2 regions of the Streptomyces sp. NPDC107522 genome follow, and region 2 is predicted to be linked to the other one. Evidence: predicted binding sites of a transcription regulator. Region 2 holds the regulator's gene; the other holds the start of a gene.
The links. The regulator HrcA, encoded in region 2, represses chaperone genes, less so after heat shock. The targets are predictions, from matches to a motif close to TTNGCACTCNGNNNNNCNGAGTGCNAA.
Positions count from the first base shown of each region.

Region 1: a site for HrcA is predicted at 5,845-5,871, ahead of groES (co-chaperone GroES). Genes of this name have one in related genera too.

Region 1 covers NZ_JBVKAU010000007.1:308,554-317,479, forward strand. The annotation lists gene ACZ7L6_RS24740 (NACHT domain-containing protein) at 1-2,352, shown strand, start outside; gene ACZ7L6_RS24745 (THUMP-like domain-containing protein) at 2,349-3,518, opposite strand; gene ACZ7L6_RS24750 (polysaccharide deacetylase family protein) at 3,823-4,839, shown strand; gene ACZ7L6_RS24755 (polysaccharide deacetylase family protein) at 4,836-5,690, shown strand; gene groES (co-chaperone GroES) at 6,018-6,326, shown strand; gene groL (chaperonin GroEL) at 6,447-8,072, shown strand; gene ACZ7L6_RS24770 (ester cyclase) at 8,177-8,869, opposite strand.
Region 2 covers NZ_JBVKAU010000005.1:81,755-90,680, reverse strand. The annotation lists gene dnaJ (molecular chaperone DnaJ) at 61-1,197, opposite strand; gene hrcA (heat-inducible transcriptional repressor HrcA) at 1,198-2,214, opposite strand; gene ACZ7L6_RS17520 (MBL fold metallo-hydrolase) at 2,378-3,121, shown strand; gene ACZ7L6_RS17515 (DUF3097 domain-containing protein) at 3,164-3,973, shown strand; gene ACZ7L6_RS17510 (Uma2 family endonuclease) at 3,957-4,439, opposite strand; gene hemW (radical SAM family heme chaperone HemW) at 4,507-5,739, opposite strand; gene ACZ7L6_RS17500 (SpoIIE family protein phosphatase) at 6,336-8,342, opposite strand; gene ACZ7L6_RS17495 (HAMP domain-containing protein) at 8,445-8,926, shown strand, end outside.

The sequences.
Region 1 (8,926 bases), on a different contig from region 2:
CAGCAGTTCCAGGTCCTGGAGGCCCTGGACTTCGAGTGGCCGCAGATCGAGACCTTCATCGCCAACTGGTTCGGCGAGCGCGACCCCCGACGGGGTGCTCTCGTCCGCGCGCTGTCCACCAACGCCCGCCTGCAGACCCTCGCCGCGAACCCGCTGCTGCTCAGCCTGATCGCGATCGTCTACGAGCGGGACCTGGAGCTTCCCGAGCGCAGAGCGGCGTTGTACCGGCGGTGCGTCGAGGTCCTCCTGCGTGAGTGGGACGCGCACCGCAAGGTCACCCGCTACAGCCGCTTCACGACCGACCGCAAGCAGGACCTCCTCAAACAGATCGCCTGGCACTACCACCAGCGGGGACAGCGGTACTTCCGCGAGGACGACCTGCTGGAGCTGATCGCCGACTTCCTCCCGACGATCGACCTGCCCCGCGCCGACAGCCGCGCCATCCTCGACGAGATCGCCGCCCAGTACGGCCTACTCAAGGCACAGGCCCACGGCTGGTACGGCTTCCTCCACCTGACCCTCCAGGAGCACTTCGCGGCGACGGCCCTGCTGGAGCAGGGGGCGCCGGGCATCGAGCGGGCGGTGGCGGCGCGGTTCGACCCGTGGTGGGAGGAGGTGATCATGCTGCTGGCGGGGGCGTTGCCGGATGCGACGCCGTTGTTGCTGGGGGTGCTTCAGCTGAAGCCCGGGCGGCGACGTACCCGGCGGGGCGGTGCGGACCTGCTGCGGCTGCCGAACGACGATCTGTTCCATACCGATCTGCTGCTGGCCGCACGGTGTCTGACGGGGAGTCCGCGGGTGGCGGATGTGGAGTTGCGGCGGCAGATCATCCGGACCGTGTGGGAGCTGCTGGAGTCGACGCCGTACACCGAGGATCGGCAACGGGCGGCTCAGGCGATCGTGGGTGTGCTGGCGTCGGAGGAGCAGCTCGACGAGGTGATCGGTTGTATCGCCGACGTCGACCAGGACCAGGACGTGAGGCTGGCGCTCGTGGACGCGCTGGCGGTGCACGGTGGCCGGAAGGCGGGCGAGCGGCTGCTCGGGGTGTTCACTCTGCAGTCCGAGCAACCGGACAGCTTGCGCGACCGCATCATCAATGCGCTCGGAGTGCTCCATGTGGCCCCCGCTGTTCCCGCGCTGCGCGGAGAACTGGAAGAGGTGCTGAGCACGCGGCGGCTGCCCGACGGAAGTGCCGAGGGGTACAGGGTGGACGATCACGTGGGCACGCTGGTCAGAGCATTCGCAGCCGCGGGAGGGGCCGTCGACGTTCTCCTGCGAACGCTCGACGTCGTCGCGGGGTGGAGGTACAGCTGGTCGGTCGTCCGTGGGGTGTCCGCTGCCCTGACCGAGCTGAGGGACCCCGGCATGGAGCAGCGGCTGCTGGAGTTCCTGAAGCAGGACAACCACTGGTTCCACGAGCGCCAGACCCTGGCCGAGGCCTACCTGGACATCGCCGGTGATCGCGGAGCTGACGCTCTCCTCGACCTCGTGCGGTCGGACCGGGCAACGGACTTCCAGAAGATGCCGCTGATGGGCGCCCTCGTGGAGTTCACCGGCAAGGGGCATGGGTGGGCGCACCGCTCCGCCCTGCTCGCGCTCGCAGGCGATGACACCGTGGCATGGCAGCTCCGCTGGCTGGCGTGCGAGTGCCTCGACCACACACCGGGCACCTCCACGGAGCTGGCACCACTCCTCGAAAGCCCCGACGTCCGCGTCCAGGTGGCCGCGGCCGCCACCTTGGCGGCCTGGGGCACACCGCCCCGTCTCGACACCATCCGTACCGCGATCCTGGGCGGCAGCCTTTCGCCGGGCCTGTCGAACGAAGCGGACCCGCCTCTGTTGCGGAGCTGGGGGGCCAGGATCTCCCGGCGCCTGGGCACGGTACTGGCCCCGTACGGAGACATCGGTGTGGTCCAGCATTTCTACGACATGGCGGCCTCGGTAGACGAGAACGAATTGACCCAGGCTGCGCGCTTGTGGATCGATGCGTTCGACACGGAAGTCGCGGTGGACGCGTTTCTGGTCCATCTGAGGCACCGGGACGATTCCTATCCCGACTACATTCCGTCACGGGTTCCGCGCTCACGGGTACGAGCCGTCATCCGCTATACCCAGGAACCCGTGCTCAGGAGCCTCACCTTCGTCGACCTCATCAACGGGCAACTGCTCAGCGCGGTAGCCAAGATCGCGGACGATGCCGAAACCGTCGCCGGGCTCTTGCAACTCGCCAAGCAATATCGTCGCTTCCCGTTTCCCCGTAACGCCGCATACTCCGCCGCCTACGAAGTAAGCCGCCGAGCCCGAGTCCGGGTCCTCCCCAACCACAGAATCGTCCCGCTCTCCCGCCCCTAAGCCGGCCGCCCCACCAGCATCGTCGGCGCCCCCGCCACCCGGGTCAGAAACACCGTCGCCGAGTTGGGCCCCTGCGGCTTGACCTTCTTCCGCAGCTCCTCCGGCTCGACGGCCGACCCCCGCTTCTTCACGGTCAGGATCCCGACCCCCCGCTCCCGCAGCAGCGCCTTCAACTTCTTCACGTTGAAGGACAGTTGGTCGGTGATCTCGTACGCCGTCGCATACGGCGTCGGCCGCAGCTCGTCCGCCGTCACGTACGCGATGGTCGCGTCGACGAGCCCACCGTCCAGCTGCCGCGCCACCTCGGCGACCAGATGCGCCCGGATGACAGCCCCGTCCGGCTCGTACAAATACCGCCCCACGGGCCGCAGTTCAGGGTCGGGAAGCTGGGAGGAGACCAGTGTCCTCGGCCCCGGCAACAGCGTGGCCCGTACGCCCCCGGGCTCCGTCCCGAACCACAGCACCGCCTCCTTCACATCCCCGCCGTCCGAGATCCACTCGGCCTCGGCATCGTCGGGAATCGCCTCGTGCGGAATCCCGGGCGCGATCTTCAGCGCGGCCCGCGGCGCCTTGCGAGCCGCCTCCACGGCCCAGGACAACGGCGGTGAGTAAGCCTCCGGGTCGAAGATCCGGCCGCGTCCACCCCGCCGCGCCGGGTCCACGAACACGGCGTCATAACCGCCCGTGTCCACCCCGACGACATCCGCCTCCCGCACCTCGACCAGCTCCCCGAGCCCCAGCGCCGCCACATTCGCCCGCGCCGCCGCGACCGTCACCGGATCCCGGTCCACCGCCAGCACCCGGATCCCGGCCCGCGCCAGCGCGATCGCATCGCCCCCGATCCCGCAGCACAGGTCGGCGACCGAGCCAACCCCCAGCTCCTTCATCCGCTCCGCGCGATACGCCGCGACACTCGCCCGCGTCGACTGCTCGACCCCGTTCGGCGTGAAGAACATGCGCCCAGCGTCCGCCGCCCCGAACTTGGCCACCGCCCGCTGCCGCAGTCGCGCCTGCCCGAGCGCCGCCGACACCAGCTCGGCGGGGTGCTCGCGGCGCAGACGGGTGGCGACGGCGAGTTCATCGGCGGGGTCGAAGTCGCGCACGGCGTCGAGGAGGGCGCGGCCCTCGGGGGTGAGGAGGGAGGCGAAGGAGGCGAGGTCGTTCACCGGGTCATTGTCGGACAGCGGGTGCGCTGTCCGCTCCCCGCCGGCCCGGGATCCCCGGCTCCCTGCCGGCCCTGGGACCTCCCGGCTCCCTGCCGGCCTGGGGCCCACGGCTCCCTGCCGGCCCTGGACCTCCCGGCTCCCTGCCGGCCCTGGACCTCCCGGCTCCCTGCCGGCCCGGGCCCCCCGGCTCCCTCCCCGTCGGCCGGTGGACCGTCCGCTCCCTATCGGCCAGTCGGTGGATGCTCCGTCCCCGGCGGCGGTGTCGGCCGCGCTACGGGACGAGTGCCTGCGAAGATCCCGCTCCATGCGACTAGTAGTACAAAATGACAAAAGTGCCCCTAATGGGGGAGTCGCGGGACGTCGGCGTCCGGCAGCCGGCCGTTCCCGGGTCCGCGGCGGAATCACCCTGCTCACCGTCGCCGCCATCGCCTCGGCCTGCGCACCGGCGGGCGGAGGCGGCACCGAGGCCGAACGCCCCACCCCGAGCCGGCCGCCCCTCAAGGCGCCGCCTCCGGGCCCCACCCCGGGCACCCGGGATCCGCACGCCGAAGCCCCGCCCGCCCCGCCCGCCAAGAAGTTCAAGTCCGCCCGGGCCGCCCACGCCGCACGCGTCGCCGCCGCGAGACACTGGCGTCTGGCAAGAGTCCCGCTCACGCCCCCGCCGCCCCCGGCGAAGAAGCCGAAGATCACCACCCGCAAGGGCTTCGAGGTGGACGGGCACAAGGAACTCGGCCTCCCGCCGGTCTTCACGACCGTCCCCACCAAACAGCGGGTCGTCTTCCTCACCATCGACGACGGCGCCGAGAAGGACCCGGCGTTCCTGCGGATGATGAGCGACCTGCAGGTGCCGTACACCGCCTTCCTCAGCAACTACCTGATCAAGGAGGACTACGGCTACTTCAAGCGGATGCAGCGCAGCGGCGTGGTCCTGAACAACCACACCCTCCGCCACCCCTACCTCCCGAACCTGTCCTACCTCGGGCAGAAGCGCGAGATCTGCGGCATGCAGCAGGTGCTCCAGGAGCGCTACGGCAAGCGCCCGCTGCTCTTCCGCCCGCCCTTCGGCAACTACGACAGGAACACCCTGCGTGCGGCGAAGTACTGCGGCATCAGGTACGTCCCGCTGTGGAACGAGGAGGTCTTCGTCGACCACTGGGAGTTCCGCGAGTGGGACCGGAGGATCCGGCCGGGTGACATCGTCCTCACGCACTTCCGGGGCAGGGACGACTGGAAGGGCACAATGCCCGACATGATCCGCCGGTTCCTGAACAAGGTGACGGCCGACGGGTACGCGGTGGCCCGGCTGGAGGACTACCTGTGAGGTCGGCGTCGGGGCCGCGGGGTGTCGCCGCCGTGGTCCTGTCCTGCGTGCTGCTGGCCGGTTGCACCCAGTCGGCCGATTCCGCCGGCTTCGGCGGCGGCCCGGGCGGCAATGCGGCCCGAGAAGGCGGCAAGGCGGACCGAGACGCACGGTCGGCGAAAGGCCCGACGCAGGCGGCACAGCCGTACCGCCGTTGGGGCCTGACCGCCCCACTGCCCGCGCCCTCGTCCCCGCCCGCCCGGTGGCAGCCGCCGCGCGCGGGCGACCGGTTGCCCGTCGTGGACCACGTCCCCACCCGCGACCAGGTCGTCTTCCTCACCTACGACGACGGCGCCGAGAAGGACCCCCGCTTCGTCGACATGGTCCGTGAACTGCGCCTGCCCGTCAGTATGTTCCTCACTGACAGCGTGGTCGGCCCGGGCTACGGCCACTTCGCGCGCCTGCGTTCGGTGGGCGCGTCCATCCAGAACCACACCCTCGACCACGCCGCTCTGCGCGGTCTGCCGTACGCCGGCCAGCGCGCCGAGATCTGCGGCCAGCAGAACAAACTCCGCGCCCGCTTCGGCATCCGCCCCCGCCTCTTCCGCCCGCCCTACGGCACGTACGACGCCACCACGGTACGCGCCGCCGCCCACTGCGGGGTCACGGCGGTGGTGCTGTGGCGGGCGGCGATGGAGGGCGACGGCGAACTGACGTACGCCAAGGGCCCCGCCCGGCTGCGGGCCGGCGACATCATCTCCGTCCCTTCGGGCGAGCCGACCGGACTGAGCCTGAGGGAGCGGACGACACGGCTGCTGCGGGAGATCCAGGGGCGGGGGCTGACGGTGGGCCGATTGGAGGACTACGTCTGACCGATCTTTTTCGACGCCGGTCAGGCAATCTCAGCCCGTCCGGCGTTTGAGGACGAGGCCCTTTCGGGGCCGAAGCGGGGGTCTGGGGGCGGCAGCCCCCAGTGACGGTCACGCCAACGCCGGTCACCCAACCCGGCTCAGCCAGCGCCGCGAATTAGCAGTCCGCTTGACCGAGTGCTAATCCCGGTCATAGTCTCGGCTCTGGCACTCGACAGAGGAGAGTGCCAACAACGCGACGGGCAGGTCCGGCACCCGCGACGACGGATCGACCTGGTCGCCACCTCAGACAGTTAACCCCGTGAGATCTCCGAAGGGGGAGGTCGGATCGTGACGACCGCCAGCTCCAAGGTTGCCATCAAGCCGCTCGAGGACCGCATCGTGGTCCAGCCGCTGGACGCCGAGCAGACCACGGCCTCTGGCCTGGTCATTCCGGACACCGCCAAGGAGAAGCCCCAGGAGGGCGTCGTCCTGGCCGTGGGCCCGGGCCGCTTCGAGAACGGCGAGCGCCTTCCGCTCGACGTCAAGACCGGCGACATCGTGCTGTACAGCAAGTACGGCGGCACCGAGGTGAAGTACAACGGCGAGGAGTACCTCGTCCTCTCGGCTCGCGACGTGCTCGCGATCATCGAGAAGTAAGACCACCTCGAAGCATTTGCTTCCAGCTGCGCCCCTGGCCCCCGCGACCACATAAGAAGCCGGGCGCCCGGGGCGCAGTGTCTTTTTGAACCCACAGATTCCGAGAGGGCTCCCGCTGTCATGGCGAAGATCCTGAAGTTCGACGAGGACGCCCGTCGCGCCCTCGAGCGCGGCGTCAACAAGCTGGCCGACACGGTGAAGGTGACGATCGGCCCCAAGGGCCGCAACGTCGTCATCGACAAGAAGTTCGGCGCCCCCACCATCACCAACGACGGTGTCACCATCGCCCGCGAGGTCGAGGTCGAGGACCCGTACGAGAACCTCGGCGCGCAGCTGGTGAAGGAGGTGGCGACCAAGACCAACGACATCGCGGGTGACGGTACGACCACCGCCACCGTGCTCGCCCAGGCGCTGGTGCGCGAGGGCCTGAAGAACGTCGCCGCGGGTGCCTCCCCGGCGCTGCTGAAGAAGGGCATCGACGCCGCCGTCGCCGCCGTGTCGGAGGAGCTGCTCGCCTCGGCCCGCCCGATCGACGAGAAGTCCGACATCGCCGCCGTCGCCGCGCTGTCCGCCCAGGACCAGCAGGTCGGCGAGCTCATCGCCGAGGCGATGGACAAGGTCGGCAAGGACGGTGTCATCACCGTCGAGGAGTCCAACACCTTCGGTCTGGAGCTGGACTTCACCGAGGGCATGGCCTTCGACAAGGGCTACCTGTCGCCGTACTTCGTGACGGACCAGGAGCGCATGGAGGCCGTCCTGGAGGACCCGTACATCCTCATCAACCAGGGCAAGATCTCCTCCATCGCCGACCTGCTGCCACTGCTGGAGAAGGTCATCCAGGCCGGTGCCTCCAAGCCGCTGCTGATCATCGCCGAGGACGTCGAGGGCGAGGCCCTGTCGACCCTGGTCGTCAACAAGATCCGCGGCACCTTCAACGCGGTCGCCGTCAAGGCCCCCGGCTTCGGTGACCGCCGCAAGGCGATGCTGCAGGACATGGCGGTCCTCACCGGCGCCACGGTCATCTCCGAGGAGGTCGGCCTCAAGCTCGACCAGGTCGGCCTGGACGTGCTGGGCTCCGCCCGCCGCGTGACGGTCACCAAGGACGACACGACCATCGTCGACGGCGCCGGCAACTCCGAGGATGTCACCGGCCGCGTCGCCCAGATCAAGGCCGAGATCGAGAACACCGACTCCGACTGGGACCGCGAGAAGCTCCAGGAGCGCCTCGCGAAGCTGGCCGGCGGCGTGTGCGTGATCAAGGTCGGCGCCGCCACCGAGGTGGAGCTGAAGGAGAAGAAGCACCGTCTGGAGGACGCCATCTCCGCGACCCGCGCCGCGGTCGAGGAGGGCATCGTCTCCGGTGGTGGCTCCGCGCTGGTCCACGCCGTCAAGGTCCTCGAGGGCAACCTCGACAAGACCGGCGACGAGGCCACGGGTGTCGCGGTCGTCCGCCGCGCCGCCGTCGAGCCGCTGCGCTGGATCGCCGAGAACGCCGGCCTCGAGGGCTACGTCATCGTCTCCAAGGTGGCCGAGCTCGAGAAGGGCAACGGCTACAACGCCGCCACCGGCGAGTACGGCGACCTGGTCAAGGCCGGCGTCATCGACCCGGTCAAGGTCACCCGCTCCGCCCTGGAGAACGCCGCCTCCATCGCCTCCCTCCTCCTCACGACCGAGACCCTGGTCGTCGAGAAGAAGGAAGAGGAGGAGCCGGCCGCCGCTGGTCACGGCCACGGCCACGCCCACTGAGGCACGCACCACCTCACGCACCACCCGAAGAAGCCCCCCGCTGCTGTCGCAACGGGGGGCTTCTCCCTTCGCGGGCGATTCTCACCGGCCTTCTCGCGGCCGGGTCACTGACCGAGTACCCCCAGCTGCTCCAGCAGCCCCGCCCGGTCGTAGAGCCAGTGGCTCTCGCAGATCTTCCCGTCCCGGAACCGCTGCCAGGTCATGCCCTGCATGGTCACGTCCTGTCCGGTCGCCGGGATCCCCAGGAACTCGCCCTTGTGCCGTGCGGTCCAGGTCCACCGCGTGCACACCTGGTCGCCCTGGGCCAGCTGATCGTCGATCCGGAACGTGAAGTCGAAGGCGGCACGCCACCCCGCGTACTGCTCGCGCACCCCGTCGATGCCCTGCACGGGCTGCGGATACGACGGATCGTGATCCACGTAGTCGTCCGTGAGGTGCTCACCGATCCGCCCCGGCTCCATCCTGCCCATGGCCGTGAAGAAGGCCTGCGCGGCCAGGACGTTCAGCTGCTCGTCCCGTACGACATCGAGATCGGTGAAGGTCGGCGTCTCGTCACAGAGCGCGACCATCTCCTGGAAGATCCGGTCGGTCTCGGGCAGGTTGGAGTTCCGCATCGCCTCTTCGTACGACGGAAACTCCACGATCTCGATGAAGTGCGACGCGTCGGACCGGTCCTTGCCGATGATGTCGTGCGTCGCCGTCCGCTTCCCCTTGGTCTGCTCGACCCACCTGTCCATCAGCCGGTTCATCTCGTCGAAGCGGCTGGTCCTGCAGTCGATGAGCTGTACGAAGGTCATGGCGTCGTCGCCTCCCGGGCCCCCCTGGGTGCGCCTGGACAGCACCATTGTCCACGC
Region 2 (8,926 bases):
CCCAGGGACGGGACGGGTAGGGGCGGCGGGGGCGAGGAACTGCCCGCCGCAGCCACCCACTCAGCGACCGTTGAACGCATCCTTCAGCCGCGAGAACAACCCCTGCTGCCCCGGCTGGAACTGCCCCTGCGGCCGCTCCTCACCCCGCAGCTTGGCCAGCTCCCGCAGCAACCGCTCCTGCTCGGGGTCGAGCTTCGTCGGCGTCGTGACCTCGACGTGCACGACGAGGTCACCGCGCCCGCCACCCCGCAGATGCGTGACACCCCGCCCGTGCAGCGGAATCGACTGCCCGGACTGCGTACCCGGCCGGATGTCGACCTCCTCCAGCCCGTCCAGCGTCTCCAGCGGCACCTTCGTACCGAGAGCCGCCGCGGTCATCGGGATCGTCACCGTGCAGTGCAGATCGTCGCCGCGCCGCTGGAACATGGGGTGCGCGACTTCATGGATCTCGACGTACAGGTCACCGGCCGGACCACCACCGGGTCCGACCTCGCCCTCACCGGCGAGCTGGATCCGCGTGCCGTTGTCGACACCGGCCGGGATCTTGACCGTGAGCGTCCGGCGCGACCGCACCCGCCCGTCACCCGCGCACTCGGGGCACGGCGTCGGCACGACCGTCCCGAAGCCCTGGCACTGCGGACACGGCCGGGACGTCATGACCTGGCCCAGGAAGGACCGCGTCACCTGCGACACCTCACCGCGCCCGCGGCACATGTCACAGGTCTGCGCGGAGGTGCCGGGGGCAGCCCCCTCACCGTTGCAGGTGTTGCAGACGACCGCCGTGTCGACCTGGATGTCCTTCGTCGTACCGAAGGCCGCCTCGTCGAGCTCGATCTCCAGCCGGATCATCGCGTCCTGGCCCCGCCGCGTACGCGACCGCGGACCCCGCTGGGACGCCGTACCGAAGAAGGCGTCCATGATGTCCGAGAAGTTCCCGAAGCCGCCCGCCCCGAAGCCGCCCGCGCCCGCGCCGCCCGCCTGGGACAGCGGGTCGCCGCCGAGGTCGTAGACCTGCTTTTTCTGCGGGTCCGACAGCACCTCGTAAGCGGCGTTGATCTCCTTGAACCGCTCCTGGGTCTTCGGATCCGGGTTGACGTCCGGGTGCAGCTCGCGCGCGAGCCGCCGGAAGGCCTTCTTGATCTCTTCCTGCGACGCGTCGCGACGCACGCCGAGAACGGCGTAGTAGTCCGTGGCCACTTACGACTCCGCCAGGATCTGTCCGACGTACCGTGCCACTGCGCGTACCGCTCCCATCGTTCCCGGGTAATCCATGCGGGTCGGTCCGACCACGCCGAGCTTGGCAACCGCCTCGCCGCCCGAACCGTAGCCCACCGACACCACCGAGGTGGAGTTGAGCCCCTCATGGGCGTTCTCGTGACCGATGCGCACGGTCATGCCCGAATCCTTCGCCTCGCCGAGGAGTTTGAGGAGCACGACCTGCTCCTCGAGGGCCTCCAGGACGGGGCGGATGGTGAGGGGGAAGTCATGTCCGAAGCGGGTGAGATTGGCGGTGCCGCCGATCATCAGCCGCTCCTCGTTCTCCTCGACGAGCGTCTCCAGGAGGGTGGAGAGCACGGTCGAGACAGTGCCGCGGTCCTCCAGGTCGAAGGCCTCGGGGAGGTCCTCGACGAGCATCGGCACATCAGTGAAGCGCCGCCCCGCGACCCGGCTGTTGAGCCGCGCGCGTAGATCCGCGAGCGAGGTCTCCCCGAAGGGCGCCGGGCAGTCGATCATCCGCTGCTCGACCCGGCCGGTGTCCGTGATCAGCACGAGCATCACGCGCGCGGGTGCGAGCGACAGCAGCTCGACGTGCCGGACGGTGGACCGGGTCAGCGACGGGTACTGCACGACGGCGACCTGCCGCGTGAGCTGCGCCAGCAGCCGTACGGTCCGCGCCACCACATCATCGAGATCTACGGCGCCCTCGAGGAAGTTCTGGATGGCGCGCCGCTCCGGCGGGCTCATCGGCTTGACGCCGGCGAGCTTGTCGACGAACAGCCGGTAGCCCTTGTCGGTCGGGATCCGACCGGCGCTGGTGTGCGGCTGGGCGATGTAGCCCTCGTCCTCCAGGGCCGCCATGTCGTTGCGGACGGTCGCCGGGGAGACGCCGAGGTTGTGCCGCTCGGTGAGCGCCTTGGAGCCGACCGGCTCCTCCGTCCCGACGTAGTCCTGGACGATGGCGCGCAACACCTGAAGCCTGCGTTCACTCAGCATCTCGCGCACACCTCCAGAGGTCGTTCCCTTGGCGCCTTTCCTGGCACTCTGTCCATCCGAGTGCCAGCCGTCCCCGGCCAGTGTACGGCGGTGGGGTACGCCCCGGGCAAGGCCGGTCCGGCACCGCCGTGCCGGACGGTGGTGTCCCCGCTAGCGTCGCGGTATGACGGTGACTTGGGAAGAGCTGGGGTGGGAGCGGCTGGCGGCCGGGGTCGGCCGGTGCCGGCTTCCGGTCTGGGACTGCACGGTGGGGCTGGTCGTCGGGGACGGCACCGCGCTGGTCGTCGACGCCGGGTCGAGCCTCGCGGAGGGCGCGCGGTTGCGTACGCAGGCGCAGTGGCTCGCGGGTCACCGTGTGACTCATCTCGCGCTGACGCATCCCCACTTCGACCATGTCCTCGGGGCCGCGGCGTTCGCGGGGGCGGAGATCTTCGGCGCGGTCGGCGTGGACACGGTGTTCGAGGGGCGGCACGCGCGCGAGGAACTGCGCGAGGACGCGGTGCGCAACGGCCTGGATCCGGCGTCGGCTCAGGAGGCCGTGGACGCCCTGGCCCGCCCCCGCCACCAGGTGAGCGGCGAGTGGACCCTCGACCTGGGCGGCGGCCGCCAGGTCCTGCTGGCGAACGTGGGCCCGGCGCACACGGCCCACGACCTGGTCGTGCTCGTGCCGGGCGCGTCCCCGGGCGATCGGGAGGTGGTCTTCTGCGGCGACCTGGTGGAGGAGTCCGGCGAACCGCAGGCGGGCCCGGACGCCGTCCCGTCCCACTGGCCGGCGGCCCTGGACCGCCTCCTGGACCTCGGCGGCGAGGACGCGCTGTACGTGCCCGGTCACGGAGCGGTGGTGGACGCGGAGTTCGTACGACGCCAGCGTGACGCCCTCGCCGCCCGCTTCGGCGTGTCGCGCTGATCTGTGCTCCATGGCGGCCGGGCTTCTCCTATCGTCACTCGAATGCGCCAGTACTCCGCCGACCTGACCCCGCCCTGGAAGAAGCCCAAGCCCGTCCCCGAGGTCCCGGCGGAGCCGGGCCTGGTGGTGGAGGAGCCCGGCACCGGTTTCTGCGGCGCGGTGATCCGCTGCGAGGCGGGCACGGTCACCCTGGAGGACCGCTTCGGCAAGCACCGGGTGTTCCCGCTGGAGCCGCGGGGGTTCCTGCTGGAGGGCAAGGTGGTGACCCTCGTACGGCCGTCGGGCGCGGCTCCGGTACGCCCCACCCGTACGGCATCCGGTTCGGTCGCCGTCCCCGGCGCACGCGCGCGTGTCGCCCGCGCCGGCCGTATCTACGTGGAGGGCCGGCACGACGCCGAGCTGGTCGAGAAGGTGTGGGGCGACGACCTGCGCATCGAGGGCGTGGTGGTGGAGTACCTGGAGGGTGTCGACGACCTGCCGTCGATCGTGGCCGATTTCGCGCCGGGTCCGGATGCGCGGCTGGGAGTGCTGGTCGACCACCTGGTGCCGGGTACGAAGGAGTGGCGCATCGCAGAGTCGGTGACCAGCGAGCACGCCCTGGTGGTGGGTCACCCGTACATCGACATCTGGGAGGCGGTGAAGCCGTCGTCCCTGGGGATCGCGGGGTGGCCGAAGGTGCCGCGCGGGGAGGACTGGAAGACGGGGGTGTGCCGGGCGCTGGGGTGGCCGTCCGAGAACACCGGGGCGGTGTGGCAGGCGATTCTGGGGCGGGTGGGGTCTTACAAGGATCTGGAGCCGGAGTTGTTGGGGCGGGTGGAGGAGCTGATCGACTTCGTCACGGCGCCGGGATAGACAGGAAAGGCGCTGGTGGGGATGGCGAGGTCCAGCACAGAAAGAAGCAGTGTCTGAGGCACTCCGCCCTGATCGGATCAACGATGAGATACACCGGTACACCTGCGGCCGCGTAGATCGACCGCTTGACCACGTGGTCACGGTGGGTGCTGGTACTGGAGACGACCTCGGCCAGCATGGTGACCGCTTCGACCGGCAGGAGCCGACCGGACTCCGGTCCGGCGCCCCGTTCGAGCACCACCAGGTCGGGGACGGGCTCGCTCGTCTCCTGATGGATCTCGACGTACTGGCACTGCAACCGCTGCCAACGAGGCCATGGAACACCGTCCGCGACGTCCGCAAGCGTGCGGTTGTGCACGCTGTCCGGGGACCTGGTCATCACGATGTCGCCTCGCAGCAACTCGGCCCTGAGACCCTCGGGGACGTCGAGCGTCCCGAAGAAGTCGATCACCTGGCGGTCGTTCATGGCGGCACCCTAGGAACAGAACACGCGCATGGAGTGCAGTGTGGGGAACCTCCACCCCGACGGGTGATCAGTCCACAAGGTCCCGTACCACCGCATCCGCCAGCAACCGCCCCCGCAACGTCAGCACCGCACGCCCCTGCGCGTACGGCCCCTCCTGCAGCAGGCCCTCCCCCAGCGCCCGCCGAGAAGCCGCCAGCCCCGCCTCCCGCAGCAACTCCAGCGGCACCCCCTCCCGGAGCCGCAGCTCCAGCAGGATCCGCTCGACGCGCCGGTCCTCCTCCGACAGCAGCTCCCGCCCGGCCCCCGGCGACCGCCCCGCCGCGAGGGCCGCCGCATACGCGCCCGGATGCTTGACGTTCCACCAGCGCACCCCGCCCACGTGCGAGTGCGCTCCCGGCCCCGCGCCCCACCAGTCCGCGCCCCGCCAGTACAACTCGTTGTGCAGGCAGCGGGCCGCCTCCGAGGTCGCCCAGTTCGAGACCTCGTACCACTCGAAGCCCGCCTCCGACAGCATCGACTCCGCGATCAGGTACCGGTCCGCGTGCACGTCGTCGTCGGTCATCGGCACCTCGCCGCGACGGATACGGCGGGCGAGCTGCGTGCCCTCCTCGACGATCAGGGCGTAGGCGCTGATGTGGTCCGGCCCCGCGCCCAGCGCCGCCTCCAGCGACGCCCTCCAGTCGGCGTCCGACTCCCCCGGCGTGCCGTAGATCAGGTCCAGGTTCACGTGCTCGAAGCCCGCCGCACGGGCCTCCGCCACGCACGCTTCCGGGCGGCCCGGAGTGTGGGTGCGGTCCAGGACCTTCAGCACATGCTGCTTCGCGCTCTGCATGCCGAAGGAGATCCGGTTGAAGCCGCCCTGGCGGAGGGTGGCCAGATACGCCGGGTCCACCGACTCCGGGTTCGCCTCGGTCGTGATCTCCGCCTCCGGCGCCAGCCCGAACTCGTCGCGGATCGCCCCCAGCATCCGTACGAGATCGTCGGCGGCCAGCAGCGTGGGCGTGCCGCCGCCCACGAAGACCGTGCGGACCTCGCGCGGGTCGTCGCCGAGGACCTTGCGGGCCAGGCGGATCTCGTCGATGAGCGTCTCGGCGTAGTTGTCGCGGGACGCCAGCACTCCGCCCGTGCCGCGCAGCTCGGTCGCCGTGTAGGTGTTGAAGTCGCAGTAGCCGCAGCGGGTCGCGCAGTACGGGACGTGCAGGTAGAAGCCGAGGGGTCGGTCGGCGGACCCGGCGAGCGTGTGCGCGGGCAGCGCGCCGTCGGCGGGGACGGGCTCGCCGTCGGGGAGTGCGGAAGGCATGGGTTCTATTGTCCAGCACGCGCGCGTGCGGCGGCTCGGGCGCGTATGTCAGGCTCGGGCGGCACGTAGATCGGCTCGGGCGCGCCTGTCTGGCTCGATGCGTATGTCAGGCTCACACGGCGCGTAGACCGGCTCGGATGCGTATGTCAGGCCCAGGTGGCGCACAGACCGGCTCGGGCGCGCAATTCCGGCACGCGCATGTACTCCGCGGAGATCACGCCACGCGCGCGTGCTCCCCGGAAGTTGGGGGGCGACGGGGCTTACGTGCGCGGCGGCCGCCCGCCATGCGCGAGCCGGGCCACGCGCGCTCCCCATGAACCCAGCCACGCGCCGGCGCCTCCGAAACCCCGCCACGCGCTGATACTCCCCCGTGAACCCCGCCACGCGCGCGTACTCCCCGGAAGTTCAGGGCGACGGGGCTCATGTGCGCGGCGGCCGCCCGCCACGCGCGGACCGGGCCACGCGCGCCTACTCCCCCGTGAACCAGCCACTCGCCGGTACTCCCCGTAACCCCGCCACGCGCGCGTGCTCCCCGGAAACCGCCACACACACGCGCTCACGCAAACGGCGGCACGCGCGCGTCCTGCCCCGACCCGCTACTCCGCCTGCAGCACCAGCAGCGCCAGATCGTCCTCCGGTGGGCGGCCGCCGAACTCGTGCACCAGCCTGCGGATCCGTTCCGCGATCAGCTCGGCGTTCAGCCCGGCGCACCCGGCGAGCGCGGCGGCGAGGCCGTCGCCGTCGTCGAACTGGCGGGAGCCGCTGCGCCGCTCGGTCACCCCGTCGGTCACGCACAGCAGGGTGTCGCCGGAGCGCAGCTCGAAGGTCTCGCTCGTGTACGTCGCGTCCTCGAAGACGCCGAGCAGGGTCTGGGGCTCCGCCGCGGTGTGGACCTCGCCGCCCTCACCCAGCAGCAGCGGCAGCGGGTGCCCGGCGGAGGCGAGGGTGCAGCGGATGCCGCCGTCGAAGGGCGTCAGTTCGCCGTACAGCAGGGACAGGAAGCGGGTCTGCGGGCCGTCGCCGGGTGGGACCGGGCCGACCAGCGCGCGGGCGGCGGCGTCGGCGGCCTCCGTGGCGTCGTCCAGGAGGAGCTGGTTGAGGCGGTCGAGGACGTCGGCCACGCGGTAGCCCTCGCGGGCGAGGAGCCGCAGCCAGGGGCGTGCGATGCCGATCACCACGGCCGCCTCGGGGCCCTTGCCCTGGACGTCGCCGATGGCGAAGCACCAGCGGCCGTCGCCGGCCGGGAAGAGGTCGTAGAAGTCGCCGCTCGGGCCGCCCTTGTCGCACGGCTCGTACACCAGGGCGCTGGCCACCCCGGGGATCTTCGCGACGGCGCCGGGCAGCAGTCCGCGTTGCAGGACCCGGCTGATGGTGACCTGCCGGGCGTACTGGCGGGCCGCGCCGATGGCGAGGGCCACCCGGCGGCTGAGGTCCTCGACGAGCCCGGTGACCTCGTCGGGGAAGCGGTCGAGGCCGGCCCGGCCGATGACCAGCGTGCCCAGCGGACGGCCGCCCGCGATCAGGCGGTACGCGAGCGCCGTGCCGCGGATTCCGCGCTCGCCGAGCGCCTCGCCGGGCCAGGGATACGGGACGGGGCCGGTGCGGTGGTGGTCGGGCGGATGCGGCGGCTCCTTCTCCAGGGCGCGGCGGAGTTCCTCGATGAGGTTCTCGGAGCCGTGCCAGACGCGGGCGAGCCGGGGCCCGGCGCCCGCGGCGCCGTCCAGCGGCCGCTCTCCCCAGCCCCCGGGCTCGCCGGACAGGTGGTATCCCCAGCGCCCGGCGACCTCGTCCTCCAGCCACACCGCGCACCAGTCCGCCAGCCGCGGCACGATCAGCTGGCCGGCCAGCGCGGCGACCAGGTTCTCGTCGAGCTGCCCGGCGAGCAGGTCAGAGGCCTCGGCGAGGAAGGAGAGGGCGCCCCGGTTGAGCCAGTCCCGCTCGTGCCCGTGGCGAGGGGACGGCTCACAGGGTTCCGCATGATCGAGCGGAACCGACCGCGCGGAAGCCGTCGGGAGCGGCGGCGGCTCCGGCGCGAGGATCTCGGCGACGCGCAGCCCGCGCTCCAGCGCACGCTCCTCGGCGTACGCCTCGATGTCGTCCCTGACCGTCACGGGATCCTCGGCGGGCAGCCGCGCCCACACGGTCTTGGCGCCGGTGCGGTAGGTGACGCCCCAGGACTCGGCGAGCCGGGACACCAGCCGCAGGCCGCGGCCGTACTCCGGTGTCTCGTACGGCGCGTCGACCTCGCCGTCGCGCGGGGCGCGCGAGGGGTGGTGGTCCAGCACCTCGACGAGGAGGGCGCCGGTGTCCTCCTCCAGCCGGCAGGTGAGCTCGACATCGGTGCCGGCGTGTACGACGGCGTTGGTGACGAGCTCGCTGACGGCCACGACGGCGTCGTCGACGAGACGGTCGCTGAGCAGTTCGGTGCCGGGGAGCCCGGAGGCGGCCCATTCGGTGAGGGCGTTGCGTACGAGGGTGCGGGCGGAGCCCGGGGAGAGGGCGCTGCCGGGCAGGGTGGTGCGGGTCTCCGCGCGCACGCCCCCCGACGCAGGCACATCAGAGGCACGGGTAACGGTCTCCCGTTGCACCGGAATGGCCCCCATGGACAGCTCCCCGAACGGTTCGGACGAATACGCCTCGGTCGACGCCGACAGAGTGACAGACTGGCCACGCCCATAAGCACCGAGTTACCGAAGTGGGCCGCCATGAGTGAGAACCGTGCTACGCGTGTGCTCGAAGACGGACAGAAAGACGGTCAAATTCGAGCATCCGAGCTACGCCCCCTGCTTGCCGCGATGACCGCTGCCCGCGACGGCGATTTCCGCAGGCTCCCGGAGACCGGTGAGGGAGTGGTGGCCGAGCTGACGGCGGCCTTCAACCAGATCATGGACCGGAGCACGCACTTCAACCGGGAAGTGCAGCGGGTCAAGCGGGAGTTGGTGCGGCACGGCAGGCTCGACGAGCGGCTCTCGGCGAGCCCGGGGCCGGGTGACTGGACGACCCGGGTCAACGACGTCAACCAAGTGCTCGACGCCCTGGTGGCCCCGGCGGCGAACGCCACGCGCGTGCTGGACGCGGTGGCCGGCGGCGACCTCACCCAGCGGGTCGATCTGCACGACGGCAGCCGTCAGTTACGCGGCGACCTGCGCCGCCTCGGCCGGGCCGTGAACAAGATGGTCGACCAGCT